Regions from separate parts of the Serratia sp. TSA_105.2 genome, predicted to be linked through region 1. Evidence: predicted binding sites of a transcription regulator. Region 1 holds the regulator's gene; each other region holds the start of a gene.
What was found. The regulator Fur, encoded in region 1, represses iron uptake genes when iron is present. The targets are predictions, from matches to a motif close to ATAATAATGAGAACNACTATCAA.
Positions count from the first base shown of each region.

Region 1 (4,019 bases):
CCCCGCGCGCCGACGACATGAACTACCCCGCCATGGCGCAGGATCTGCTGGCGCTGCTCGACGAACTGCAGCTGGAGAAAGCGATCGTCATCGGTCATTCGATGGGCGGCAAAGCGGCGATGGCGCTGACCGCCATCGCGCCCGAGCGCATAGCCAGGCTGATCGTCATCGACGTCGCGCCGGTGGATTACCAGACCCGCCGTCACGACGAGATCTTCGCCGCGCTGAAGGCCGTCAGCGCCGCCGGCATCACCCAGCGCCAGGCGGCCGCCCAGCTGATGCGCGACTATCTGCAGGAAGAAGGCGTGATCCAGTTCCTGCTGAAGTCCTTCCACAACGGCGAATGGCGCTTCAACCTGCCGGTGCTGATCGAACGTTACGAAGACATCACCGGCTGGCAGGATGTGCCGGCCTGGCCGCACCCAATCCTGTTCATTCGCGGCGGCCTGTCGCCGTACGTGCAGGACAGTTACCGTGCAGACATCGCGCGCCAGTTCCCGCAGGCCCGCGCGCACGTCGTTGCCGGCACCGGCCATTGGGTGCACGCCGAAAAGCCGGAGGCGGTGCTGCGCGCCATCCACCGTTTTCTCGACGAAGCCTGAAAAGTGCGCTCACCTGGCGAAAAAACGCGCTAAAGATAACGGCTTAGCGCGTTTAGCCCGCAGTTAGGCATTGTCGCCGCTCCATCTGCTGGGGTAATATGGCGCGCTATAATTTTGCCGCCGCGCCAGCGCGTTCGCGAACGCCGGTTCGGGGGTGAATTTGGGTTAGGGTTTATTGGCCCGAAGTGTGTTAACCGATGCCTCCGGAAGCGTGCGAGCGCTTTTTGATGCAAACTCCCTTGCAGTACCGCTACCTATGGCAAAAGAACAAACGGATCGCACGACGCTGGATCTGTTCGCAGATGAACGCCGTCCGGGGCGCCCGAAAACCAACCCGCTTTCCCGCGATGAACAGCTTAGAATCAATAAGCGCAATCAGTTACGGCGCGATAAAGTGCGTGGATTGCGGCGCGTAGAGCTGAAAATCAACGCGGATGCGGTGGACGCCCTGAACAAACTGGCGGAACAGCGCAACATCAGCCGCAGCGAACTCATCGAGCAGATGCTGTTGGCACAACTGGCGGAAGAACAGCCGGAACATTGATCTCTTCGGCCGCACGCGCGGCGCGGCGTTAAGGACAACGCCGGATCGACCACGCTTTTCTTCATTCTCCGGCATCGCATAAATGCGATAAAACCCCGGCGCCACTTTCTGGCATGATACGCATTTACCGGTAAGAGACTGCGCCTGTCGGCGCCCGCCCCGGAGGCGAAAGGCTCTTGCCATGGCATCATTTTAATCGGCGTCAGCGGCGGCAGTGCCGGCGTCGAGTAATGCAATTACTTGAATTTAAAGGTTATACGCGATATGGCTACTGTAGGCATTTTCTTTGGCAGCGACACTGGCAATACCGAAAACATTGCCAAAATGATCCAGAAAATTCTCCAGAAACAGTTTGGCGACGACGTCTCTGAAGTGCATGACATCGCTAAAAGCAGCAAAGAAGACCTGGAAGGGTTCGATATCCTGCTGCTGGGTATCCCGACCTGGTATTACGGTGAAGCGCAGTGTGACTGGGATGATTTCTTCCCGACGCTGGAAGAAGTCGACTTCAACGGCAAACTGGTGGCGCTGTTCGGCTGCGGCGACCAGGAAGACTACGCGGAATACTTCTGTGACGCGATGGGCACCATTCGCGACATCATCGAACCGCGCGGCGCGGCCATCGTGGGCCACTGGCCGACCAAAGGCTACCACTTCGAGGCCTCCAAAGGCCTGGCGGACGACGACCACTTCATCGGTTTGGCGATCGACGAAGACCGTCAGCCGGAGCTGACCAACGAGCGCGTGGACGCTTGGGTCAAACAGATCGTCGAAGAGCTGAGCCTGGCCGATATCGTCGGCTAAGCCCCGGCACTGGCGAAAGGTTGAACAAAGGCCCTGTAAAGTGCATAGTGTGCCCACAGGGCCGTCATCGGCAGCAGGGATTGCTGCGATAGAAGCTACAGATTTGTAACTTCCCACCCCGTCACGGTAGACTGAGATATCGGTTTATCCCATCCATCAAGGCGTTGCATGCAAAACATGCAATAGTGCAATTATATCTTTGTTAACAACCGGCGGTTTCCATTTAGTACAACCGGTTCTATAATGAGACGCATTAACTCTTTGTGCCGACCGATGCCACAGGCGAGTACGCCTCAACTTGATTAGCATAGTAACAGGACTGAATTCGCATGACCGACAACAACATCGCATTGAAGAAGGCCGGCTTAAAAGTCACGCTTCCGCGACTCAAAATCCTGGAAGTACTGCAAAATCCGGAATGCCATCACGTCAGTGCGGAAGATTTGTACAAAAAACTGATTGATATGGGCGAAGAGATCGGGCTGGCAACGGTTTATCGCGTACTGAACCAGTTTGACGATGCGGGCATTGTGACACGTCACAATTTCGAAGGCGGCAAGTCCGTGTTCGAGCTGACCCAACAGCATCACCACGATCATCTTATTTGCCTGGACTGCGGCAAAGTGATCGAATTCAGCGACGAATCCATCGAAGTGCGCCAGCGTGATATCGCCAAGCAACACGGCATCAAGCTCACCAACCACAGCCTGTATCTGTACGGCCACTGCGAAACCGGTGACTGCCGCGAAGACGAAACGCTGCACGACAAGAAATAAGCCTGACCGGCTATGAAAAACCGCCTCACACCGAGGCGGTTTTTTTATGCCCGCTGTGCAGCAGACAAAAAAATCCCCGGACAGGCCGGGGAAAATCATGTCATGAAATATCACAATTGCAGCGGCACAGCGACTCCACGTACTACTCTCACTACAACGTCCGCCCTACGCCGACACGCGCGGGCGAACGCATTCCCCCTTCGTTATACGGCCGCCGCCAGGGCAGCAGGCCATTGCACCGGGCCTAGACCTTCTCGGCGCGGCTGTAGCGTTTGCCGTCCGGGCTGACCGAACGCACCTGCACTTCACCGGAGATCGCCGGCTTGGCCTTGGCGTCATAGCGCTGCCACTGCTTGCCGCCGTCGGTGGAGTACTCGATGCCCAACCCCGGCAGCGCGATATTCGCCTCCAGCTTGCCGCCCGCTACGCGTGCGCCCGGCACCGGCAGACGATAAGCGACGCCGCCCTTGTCCAGCTTGGCCAGTTCACGCTGCCCCAGGATATTGGCGAAGCGCAGCCAGTCTTTCTCCAGCGTCTTGGTATCGACAAAGTGGGTTTCCCCGCCTTTGTATTCGCGGCCGGCGCGATAGTCCTGCTCCCAACCGGCGCGGTGCCAGGCGCGTTCAGCCACTGACAGCGCGCGTGGGAAGATCATGTATTCCATCTGCGGATCGGTGCGCTGGGTTTCGCTCCACAGCTGAGCGGACAGCCCGTAGGCACCCGGCCACGGCTTGTCGCTCTTGGCGTTGAAGTGGTTGCCGTCGCGGTCGACCGAGGTTTCCGCGTTCTGTGGCATGTTGTCCGGCGCGAAGCTGAACACCTTGCGCTCGTCGCTGAAGCGGGTGCCCCAGTAGTAACCGCGCTCGTCCGGGTTCACCTCGTAAGGGAAGTCCATATAGACGTAGTCCGGGTTGGAAACCACCACTTCATACCCTTTGTTGGCCCAGTCGTTGACGCTATCGAAACCGCCCCAGTACAGGGTATCCCAGAAGTTGACGCCCACGCGCGAGGTGGCGAACGCCTTCGCGTTCTCGGCGTCTTTCAGGCCATCCTGCCAGGCCTGCATTCTGTCGATGCCATGCGCCTTCACCAGCTTGCTGACCTCTTGGCCAAAGTAGCTCGGCAGATGCTCCATGTCGGCCACCTTGCCTTCTTTGATCATCGTCTGGCACACCTGCGACTTGGCCCACGGCTTGTCTTCGTTGCTCTGATCGATGATGCCTTTGCCCGGCTCCGGTTTCGCCTTGTCGGTGTAGCCGGCACCCAGGCGAATGTTTTTCGCTTCGTCGCCGC
Region 1 covers NZ_JBQZFT010000002.1:618,540-622,558, forward strand. Annotated here, with positions in the region: gene ybfF (esterase) at 1-602, shown strand, start outside; gene ybfE (LexA regulated protein) at 859-1,146, shown strand; gene fldA (flavodoxin FldA) at 1,411-1,950, shown strand; gene fur (ferric iron uptake transcriptional regulator) at 2,280-2,726, shown strand; gene ACUTSC_RS09385 (family 20 glycosylhydrolase) at 2,971-4,019, opposite strand, start outside.

Region 2 (4,019 bases), on a different contig from region 1:
GGCGCTTAACGCGCCGCATCCGCCGCTTTCAGCGCCGCCGGCCGCATGTCCTGCCAGTGCGTTTCGATGTAGTCGATGCATTCGCCGCGCGACGCCGGCCCCATCAGCACGCGCCACCCCTGCGGCGTCTCGGCAAACTGCGGCCACAGCGAATACTGCTGCTGCGCGTTGACCAGCACGGAGAAACGGAGGCTTTCGTCATCGAACGGGTTTTGTTGTTCCTGAGTCATTTGCATTACCTGTCTGTCAAAATGTGTGGGTTATTTCATCGCGGAAAGCAGCTGGCGCACGCCGTCCACCAAGCCGCCGCGCCAGCAGAGCGCATCGTGCCCGCCGGAAAACACGCGGTATTCGGCACGGTGCCCCGCCGCCGTCAGCGCCTGATGCATCTGGCGATTGACGAATTCGATGTCCGCCTCCCGATCGCCGGCTTGCTGAATCACGGTGAGCGTGGGCGCCGCCGCGTCGCGTTGCCGAACCTGGCGTATCAGCCAGCCTTCCTCCAGTTCGTGGCGTTTTTCGAACTGGGTAACGAATTGCACCGTGGGCCACCAGAAGGAACCGGACTGGCTCAGCACGTGGCCGAAACGTTCCGGCCAGTGCACACCAGCATATAACGCTGCCAGCCCGCCGTAGCTTTGGCCGGCGACGACGGTGCGCGCCCCTTCCTCGCTGAACGCTTCGCGCTTCTGCGCCTGCGGCAGCAGCTCTTCGATGATTGCCTGCCAGAAGGCGGCGTTGCAGGGCAGCTCGTTTTCCCGGTGTTCACCGTCGATCGCATCGATCAGCAGCCAGCACGCGGGCGGCAGGTGCCCTCTTGCGGTTTCGTGCTCGATCACCGGCAACAGCGCGTGCCTTTCGATCCAGTTTTGGCCATCGAGCAGTAGCACCAGCGGGCGATTCGCTTTCACCGCCGCGTCGCCGCTGGCATACAGCCAAACGCGCCGCTGGTTATCCAGACGTTCGCTGCGCCACTGAAAAAGCTGTAGCCGCGCCTCGTCCAATGGCCGATTGGCGGCCTGCCAGGCGCTTTGATCGTCGGCATCCGGCCCTTGCGCCAGGGAAACCGGCCGCGGGCGATGAGACGGCCCCAGCGAGAGGCGATTCAGCGGATCGGCGATCGCCAACGGGAACAGCGATACCCACCAGGCGCGCTGCTGGCGATCGCGCAACGTGTCGTCGTCGCTGAATACGGGGGGAAGATCCCGGTCGGTAATGGGGATCAGGCTGTAGCTGCCGCGCCAGCGGCGTTCGATAACGGCGGCGCCGTACCAAACGTCGGTGCCGGGCAGCCTGGTCAGGCTGCTGGGGGACGTGCTGTGGTGATCGGTAATGCCGTTGATATCGGCGTAAACGCGGCGTATCGGCGAGTGCCGTTCATCGCCGGCGGGATCGCGCCATAGCCAGGTCATTTTGACGTGGCGGTCGTCGTGCGGTTCGACGACAGGCGTGCCGTTAGCGGCAACCTTCTGCCACCACGCGGGCTGTCCTGCCGCCTCTTCACGCAGCCACTGCGCCGCCAATCCCTCGCGACCGTTTTCCGGCCTCTTTTCCGGCAAAAACTCCATAGCGCCCCTTACATAACATGAGTGTCTTTTACAAAACCTGACAATCGTATTGATACTCATTATCATTTTCAATACTATTTGTCGGATTTTTACCGTCGTGCACACGGCGTTTCCGCGCCGACGGGAGAAGACCGCTTGTCGGCATTTAGGGGTTTATCAGGGTGGCATGACACACAACGCAGGTATGCAGGAGAGATAATGAAGATTAAAAACAAAGGGATAGTAAACGCGAACGCAGAGGCGATGTCCGCCAAGCGTCTGTTGCTGGGATCGGCGCTGGCTTTATTGCCCTTGGCGCAACACGCGTCCGCCGCAGCGGACGAGACGATTTTGGTGACCGCCGACGCGCAAAACAACGTGACCGCGCCGGTCAAAGGGATCGTCGCCAAAGAGAGCGCCGCCGGCACCAAGACCGCCGCCCCTCTGCGCAAAACCCCGCAGTCCATCTCGGTGGTCACGCGCGAGCAGATGAACGACCAGGAGCCGGCGTCGGTCGCCGACGCGCTGAACTACACCAGTGGGGTGATCACCACCTACCGCGGCAACTCCAACCGCAATGACGAAGTGATCAGCCGCGGCTTCCGCTATGCGCCCAAGCTGCTCGACGGCCTGCACTTTGGCCTCTCGAGCCAAAACGGCGGCGCCGGGCAGATCGATCCCTGGCTGCTGGAGCGCGTGGAGATGGTGCACGGCCCGGCCGGCGTGCTGTACGGCCAGGTCAGCCCCGGCGGCGTGGTGGTGATGACCAGTAAACGCCCTACCGCCCAGAGCATTCACGAAGTCAAATTCAGCACCGGCAACCGCCATCTGGCGGAAACGGCGTTCGATTTCGGCGGCAAACTCAACGACGACAACACCCTGTTCTATCGCCTGAACGGTATCGCCAGAACCGAGCATGAGTTTGTCAAAGACAGCAAGCAGCAACGGGTGGCCATCGCGCCGGCCTTCACCTGGCTGCCGAATGAAGACACCAGCTTTACGCTGCTGACCAGCTACCAGAACGATCCGAAAGCCGGATCGCGCAACTTCCTGCCGCGCGCCGGCACGCTGTTCCCGACCAGCGCGGGCTATGTGCCCTACGACTTCAACATCAGCGAACCCAGCTTCAACAAGTCGCGGCGCGAGCAGGCGTCGATCGGCTACAGCCTCGAGCATAACTTCAGCGATGCGCTGTCGTTCACCCAGAACCTGCGCTTCACCCACCGCGATGAAGACTATAAATATCTGGTTTATAACGTAAACTCGAAGGTCAACGACCACACCGTCACCCGCATGGCGCAGCATGAAACGCAGATGACCAACGAGTTTGGCGTGGATAACCAGCTTAAGGGGTTGTTCGACACCGGCGAGGTGAAGCACACGGTGCTGGGCGGGCTGGATTACCGCTACAGCCATATCGATTCGAAGATGTATCGCGATCGCGGCAACGACTACCCGATCGACTGGGCCAACCCGGTTCGCCCCAGCATCGATGGCAGCACGCTGGCGCTGGCTTCCAGCGACTTGAAGACGCTGAATCAGGTCGGGGTGTATCTGCAGGACCAGCTGGAGTGGAATAACTGGAACCTGCTGCTGTCCGGCCGTCAGGACTGGTCGCAGGTCAACACCCGCGATCGCACCAGCGGCGGTAAAGAGCAGACCTACAACGATGCTCAGTTTACCGGCCGCGCGGGCCTGCTTTACGCCTTCGACAACGGCATTTCACCGTATGTCAGCTACAGCACCTCGTTCGATCCTAACCTGTACCCGAGCGCGCCGGGCGCCGATCCGCTCAAGCCGACCACCGGCAAACAAACCGAGGTGGGCGTGAAATACCAGATCCCGGGCGGCAACACCCTGCTGACCCTCTCCTGGTTCGACATTACCCAGCGCAATGTGGCGTCTTACAACCGTCTCACCTCCGCCTACGAGCAGATCGGTGAGGTGAAATCCAAAGGGATTGAGGCGGAAGTGCACGCTCAGCCGACGCCGGAGATCAAGCTGACCGCCGCCTATACCTACACCGACGTAGTGACCAAAGACTCCAACTCGGCGGACGAAATTGGCCACAGCCCGGCGGGCATCCCTCGCCACGCGGCGTCCGCCTGGGGCAGCTACAGCTTCCTGAGCGGCGCGCTGAACGGCCTGACCGTCGGCAGCGGCGTGCGTTACATCGGCGATGCGCCGGCCGACGCCATCGGCCAGTACGATGTGCCGCACTACACGCTGTACGACGCCATGGTGAAATATGACCTCGGCCAGGCTTCGTCGGCGCTGCGCGGTGCGGCTCTCCAGCTCAACGTGCAGAACCTGACGGACAAGAAATACGTTTCATCCTGCAGCGGCGAGTACGCCTGCTTCTACGGCAGCGGCCGCAGCATCATCGCTTCGGTCAACTACCGCTGGTAACAAAAATGGGCGGCCAGCGCCGCCCATTTCTTCCGCCTTTCCCGCCGCCTTTACTCCTGCTTC
Region 2 covers NZ_JBQZFT010000001.1:554,790-558,808, reverse strand. Annotated here, with positions in the region: gene ACUTSC_RS02465 (MbtH family NRPS accessory protein) at 6-230, opposite strand; gene fes (enterochelin esterase) at 261-1,568, opposite strand; gene ACUTSC_RS02455 (TonB-dependent siderophore receptor) at 1,767-3,956, shown strand; gene ACUTSC_RS02450 (helix-turn-helix transcriptional regulator) at 4,007-4,019, opposite strand, start outside.
Region 2: a site for Fur is predicted at 1,618-1,640, ahead of fes (enterochelin esterase). Genes of this name have one in related genera too.

Region 3 (4,019 bases), on a different contig from region 1:
CGGGGTGTCGAAATCGACCGCCAGCCTGGTGCTGAACGGCCGCAGCAAGGAATACCGGGTGTCCGACGACACCCGCGATCGCATTCTGGCGCTGGCGCACGAACACCATTATCAGCCCAGCATCCACGCCCGCTCTTTGCGCTCCAACCGCAGCCACACGCTGGGGCTGGTGGTGCCGGAGATGACCAACTACGGCTTTGCGGTGATCTCGCGCGAGCTGGAAACGCTGTGCCGCGAAGCCGGTCTGCAGCTGTTGATCGCCTGCACCGATGAAAACCCGGCGCAGGAGATGATGGCGGTGAACAGTCTGGTGCAGCGGCAGGTCGACGGCCTGATCGTCGCCTCCAGCCAGCTGAACGACGCGGAATACCAGAAGATCAACGCCGGGCTGCCGGTGGTGCAGATGGACCGTCTGATCGCCGGTTCCGAACTGCCGCTGGTGATCACCGACTCGGTTAATGCGACCGCCGACCTGGTGGAAAAGGTCGCGCGCCAACATCCGGATGAGATCTATTTTCTCGGCGGGCAGCCGCGCATTTCACCGACCCGCGATCGGCTGGCCGGCTTCCAGCTTGGCCTGGAGCGCGCCGGCGTGACGTGCAAACCGGAATGGATCATCAACGGCAGCTACCACCCCAGCTCAGGTTACGAGATGTTCGCTCAGCTGTGCGCACAGCTGGGGCGTCCGCCCAAAGCGCTGTTTACCGCCGCCTGCGGCCTGTTGGAAGGGGTATTGCGTTATCTGACGCAGCATCAGCTGATGGAGAGCGACATCCACCTGTGCAGCTTCGACGATCACTACCTGTTCGATTGCATGACGCTGAAGATAGACACGGTCGCTCAGGACTGCCGGGCGCTGGCGCAACATAGCTTCAGCCAGGTCACCGCGCTCATCGACGAGCGGCCGCTGGAACAGCATGCGCTTTATCTGCCGGGCCGCATCCACTGGCGCCATGCCGGTTCCCGGGCGTTGTTGTCCGGGGAGTGATGTCTCTGAATCAATAAAAAAGGGCGCCTGAGCGCCCTTTATCGTGTTGCTGCCGCTACTTGGCGGCGCCTTCCATGCCCACCAGCCCCACTTTCAGGTAACCGGCTTTACGCAGGGTGTCCATCACGCTCATCAGCGTTTCATAGTCCACGCTCTTGTCCGCCTGGAAGAAGATGGTGGTTTCTTTGTTCGCCTGAGTGCGTTGATCCAGCACCGAAGTCAGCTGATCGGCATTCACCGGCTGATCGCCAACGTAGAGCTGCTTGTCGGCCTTCACCGACAGGAACACCGGTTTCTCCGGCCGCGGCTGCGGTTTGGCGGAAGAAGCCGGCAGATCGACGCGAATATCTACCGTTGCCAACGGCGCGGCCACCATAAAGATGATCAACAGCACCAACATGACGTCGATAAACGGCGTCACGTTGATTTCATGCAGTTCGCCGCTGTCGTCCAGATCTTCATTTAAGCGCATCGCCATGACTCACCCCGCCCGCAGTTGGTGTGCGTGCTGTGAGCGCTTGGCTTCCGCCGTTGCGGCCAGATCCAGATCGCGGCCCTGCAGCAGCAAGACCTGCGCTGCCACGTCGCCTACCTGGGCGCGATGGCCGCTGATGACGCGGGCGAAGATGTTGTAGATAACGACTGCTGGGATCGCCGCCACCAGGCCCATCGCAGTCGCCAGCAGCGCCTCTGCGATGCCCGGCGCCACGACCGCCAGGTTGGTGGTCTGCGAATGGGCGATGCCGATAAAGCTGTTCATGATGCCCCAGACGGTACCGAACAGGCCGACGAACGGCGAGATGGCGCCGATGGTGGCCAGGAAGCCGTTGCCGCGGCCCATGTTGCGGCTGTAGGCCGCCACGCGGCGCTCGAGGCGGAAACCGGTGCGTTCCTTGATGCCGTTGTTGTCGTTGGATTCCGCAGACAGCTCCAGCTCATTTTGCGCATCGTTCAGCAGTACCGCACTGACGCTCTCCGGGGAGAAGTTTTGCGCCAGTTCGGAAGCCTCATCCAGCGAGCGCGCTTCGGCCAGCGCCAACTGCTCGCGGCGCAGACGACGTTTGGCACGCAGCAGTTCGCTGCCTTTGGCGAACAGAATGGTCCAGGTCACGATAGACGCCAGCACCAGGCCGATCATCACCGCTTTCACCACCGCGTCGGCGTGCTGGTACATACCCCAAATGGACAGGTCCATGCCGCGGGTTTCCGGTGGCTGGATCGTCGGTGCCGGGTTCACCGGCGTGATGCTCTCCGGCGCGGCGGCTGCAGCAGGTGCAGGCGCGGTGGTCGGCGCAACGCTTTCGGTAACGGCCGGATTGGCCGCCGGCGCTGCCTGCGCGCTGCCGGCCAGCCCCACAACCAGCACCATAGAAGCCATCAGGCTGCGGCCAAAGGCCTTGCCCCACTGCGCCCGGCCCTGGCCGAACGATCCTTGATTTAAATTCTTGCCAGCCGTTTTCACGCTGTGCCTCCACCCATTACCGATCAAAATTAAGGAATAATTCAGCGTGCGATCATATCAAACCAACCGGGGATTGATAGTAGTTCTCATTATTATTTACCAAATAAACGAGAAAATTTTAGCCAACCCCGCCGCAAAGCGCCAATCCGCGCCCGTTCACCGCCAAACGCCCCTTTTATAGGGTTATTTCGTTACTTTTCTCCCACAACGACGCAACAACGCCACGCTGCCGAACGGCGTCTTGACCGAGGAATGGGCTTCTCTCTCGCACCAGGGCAGAAGGATGAGGCGAGAAAGGCGCGCCTGGCAGCCAATAATAGCCGTTTCTGTATCTGGAAGTTAAAACGTCTGGATGGCTATATTAACTCATGCTAACGTAAGGGCTATCGCAAACGGGCACGTGCAGAGCAACCAAAGGTGAGCCAGGTACCATGACGTCAAAACACATCGAAACCACGCTGATCGGCGCCGGCCGCGGCAAACGCTACACCCAGGGCTCCGTCAATCCCGTCACGCAACGCGCCTCTTCTTTGGTCTTCGACTCCGTCGCCGCCAAAAAGCACGCCACCGCGCAACGCGCCCACGGCGAGCTGTTTTACGGCCGACGCGGCACGCTGACCCACTTCGCCCTGCAGGATGCGATGGTGGAACTGGAGGGCGGCGCCGGCTGCGTGCTGTACCCTTGCGGCGCAGCGGCGGTGGCCAATGCGATCCTGTCGTTCGTCGGCGCCGGCGATCACCTGCTGGTCACCGGTTCGGCGTACGAACCGACCCAGGATTTCTGCTCCCACATCCTCGGCCGCATGAACGTCAGCACCACCTATTTCGATCCGCTGATCGGCGCCGACATCGCCAATCTTATCCAGCCCAATACCCGCGTGGTGTTCCTGGAATCCCCCGGCTCCATCACCCTGGAAGTGCAGGACATTCCGGCGATGGTGCAGGCCATTCGCGCCGTGGCGCCGGAGGTGGTGATCATGATCGACAATACCTGGGCGGCGGGCGTGCTGTTCAAGGCGTTGGATTTCGACATCGACATTTCTATTCAGGCCGGCACCAAATACCTGATTGGCCATTCCGATTACATGCTCGGCACCGCCGTCGCCAACGCGCGCTGTTGGGATCAACTGCGCGAGTACTCCTATCTGATGGGGCAGATGGTGGATGCCGACACCGCCTATATGGCGAGCCGCGGCCTGCGCACCCTGAGCGTGCGCCTGAAGCAGCACGAGCGCAGCAGCATTGAGGTCGCCAACTGGCTGGCCGAACGGCCGGAGGTGGCGACGGTCAATCACCCGGCCCTGCCCAGCTGCAAGGGCCACGAGTTCTACCGCCGCGACTTCAGCGGCTGCAACGGGCTGTTCTCTTTCGTGCTGAAAGAGCGGCTGGACGATGCGCAGCTGGCCGCCTACCTGGACAACTTCAGCCACTTCAGCATGGCCTACTCCTGGGGCGGCTTCGAGTCGCTGATCCTGGCCAACCAGCCGGAAGAGCTGGAAGCGATCCGTCCGGCGGGCGGCGTCGATTTTTCCGGCACGCTGGTGCGTGTGCACATCGGCCTGGAGAACG
Region 3 covers NZ_JBQZFT010000001.1:293,316-297,334, reverse strand. Annotated here, with positions in the region: gene ACUTSC_RS01305 (substrate-binding domain-containing protein) at 1-988, shown strand, start outside; gene exbD (TonB system transport protein ExbD) at 1,044-1,466, opposite strand; gene exbB (tol-pal system-associated acyl-CoA thioesterase) at 1,470-2,450, opposite strand; gene metC (cystathionine beta-lyase) at 2,882-4,019, shown strand, end outside.
Region 3: a site for Fur is predicted at 2,524-2,546, ahead of exbB (tol-pal system-associated acyl-CoA thioesterase). Genes of this name have one in related genera too.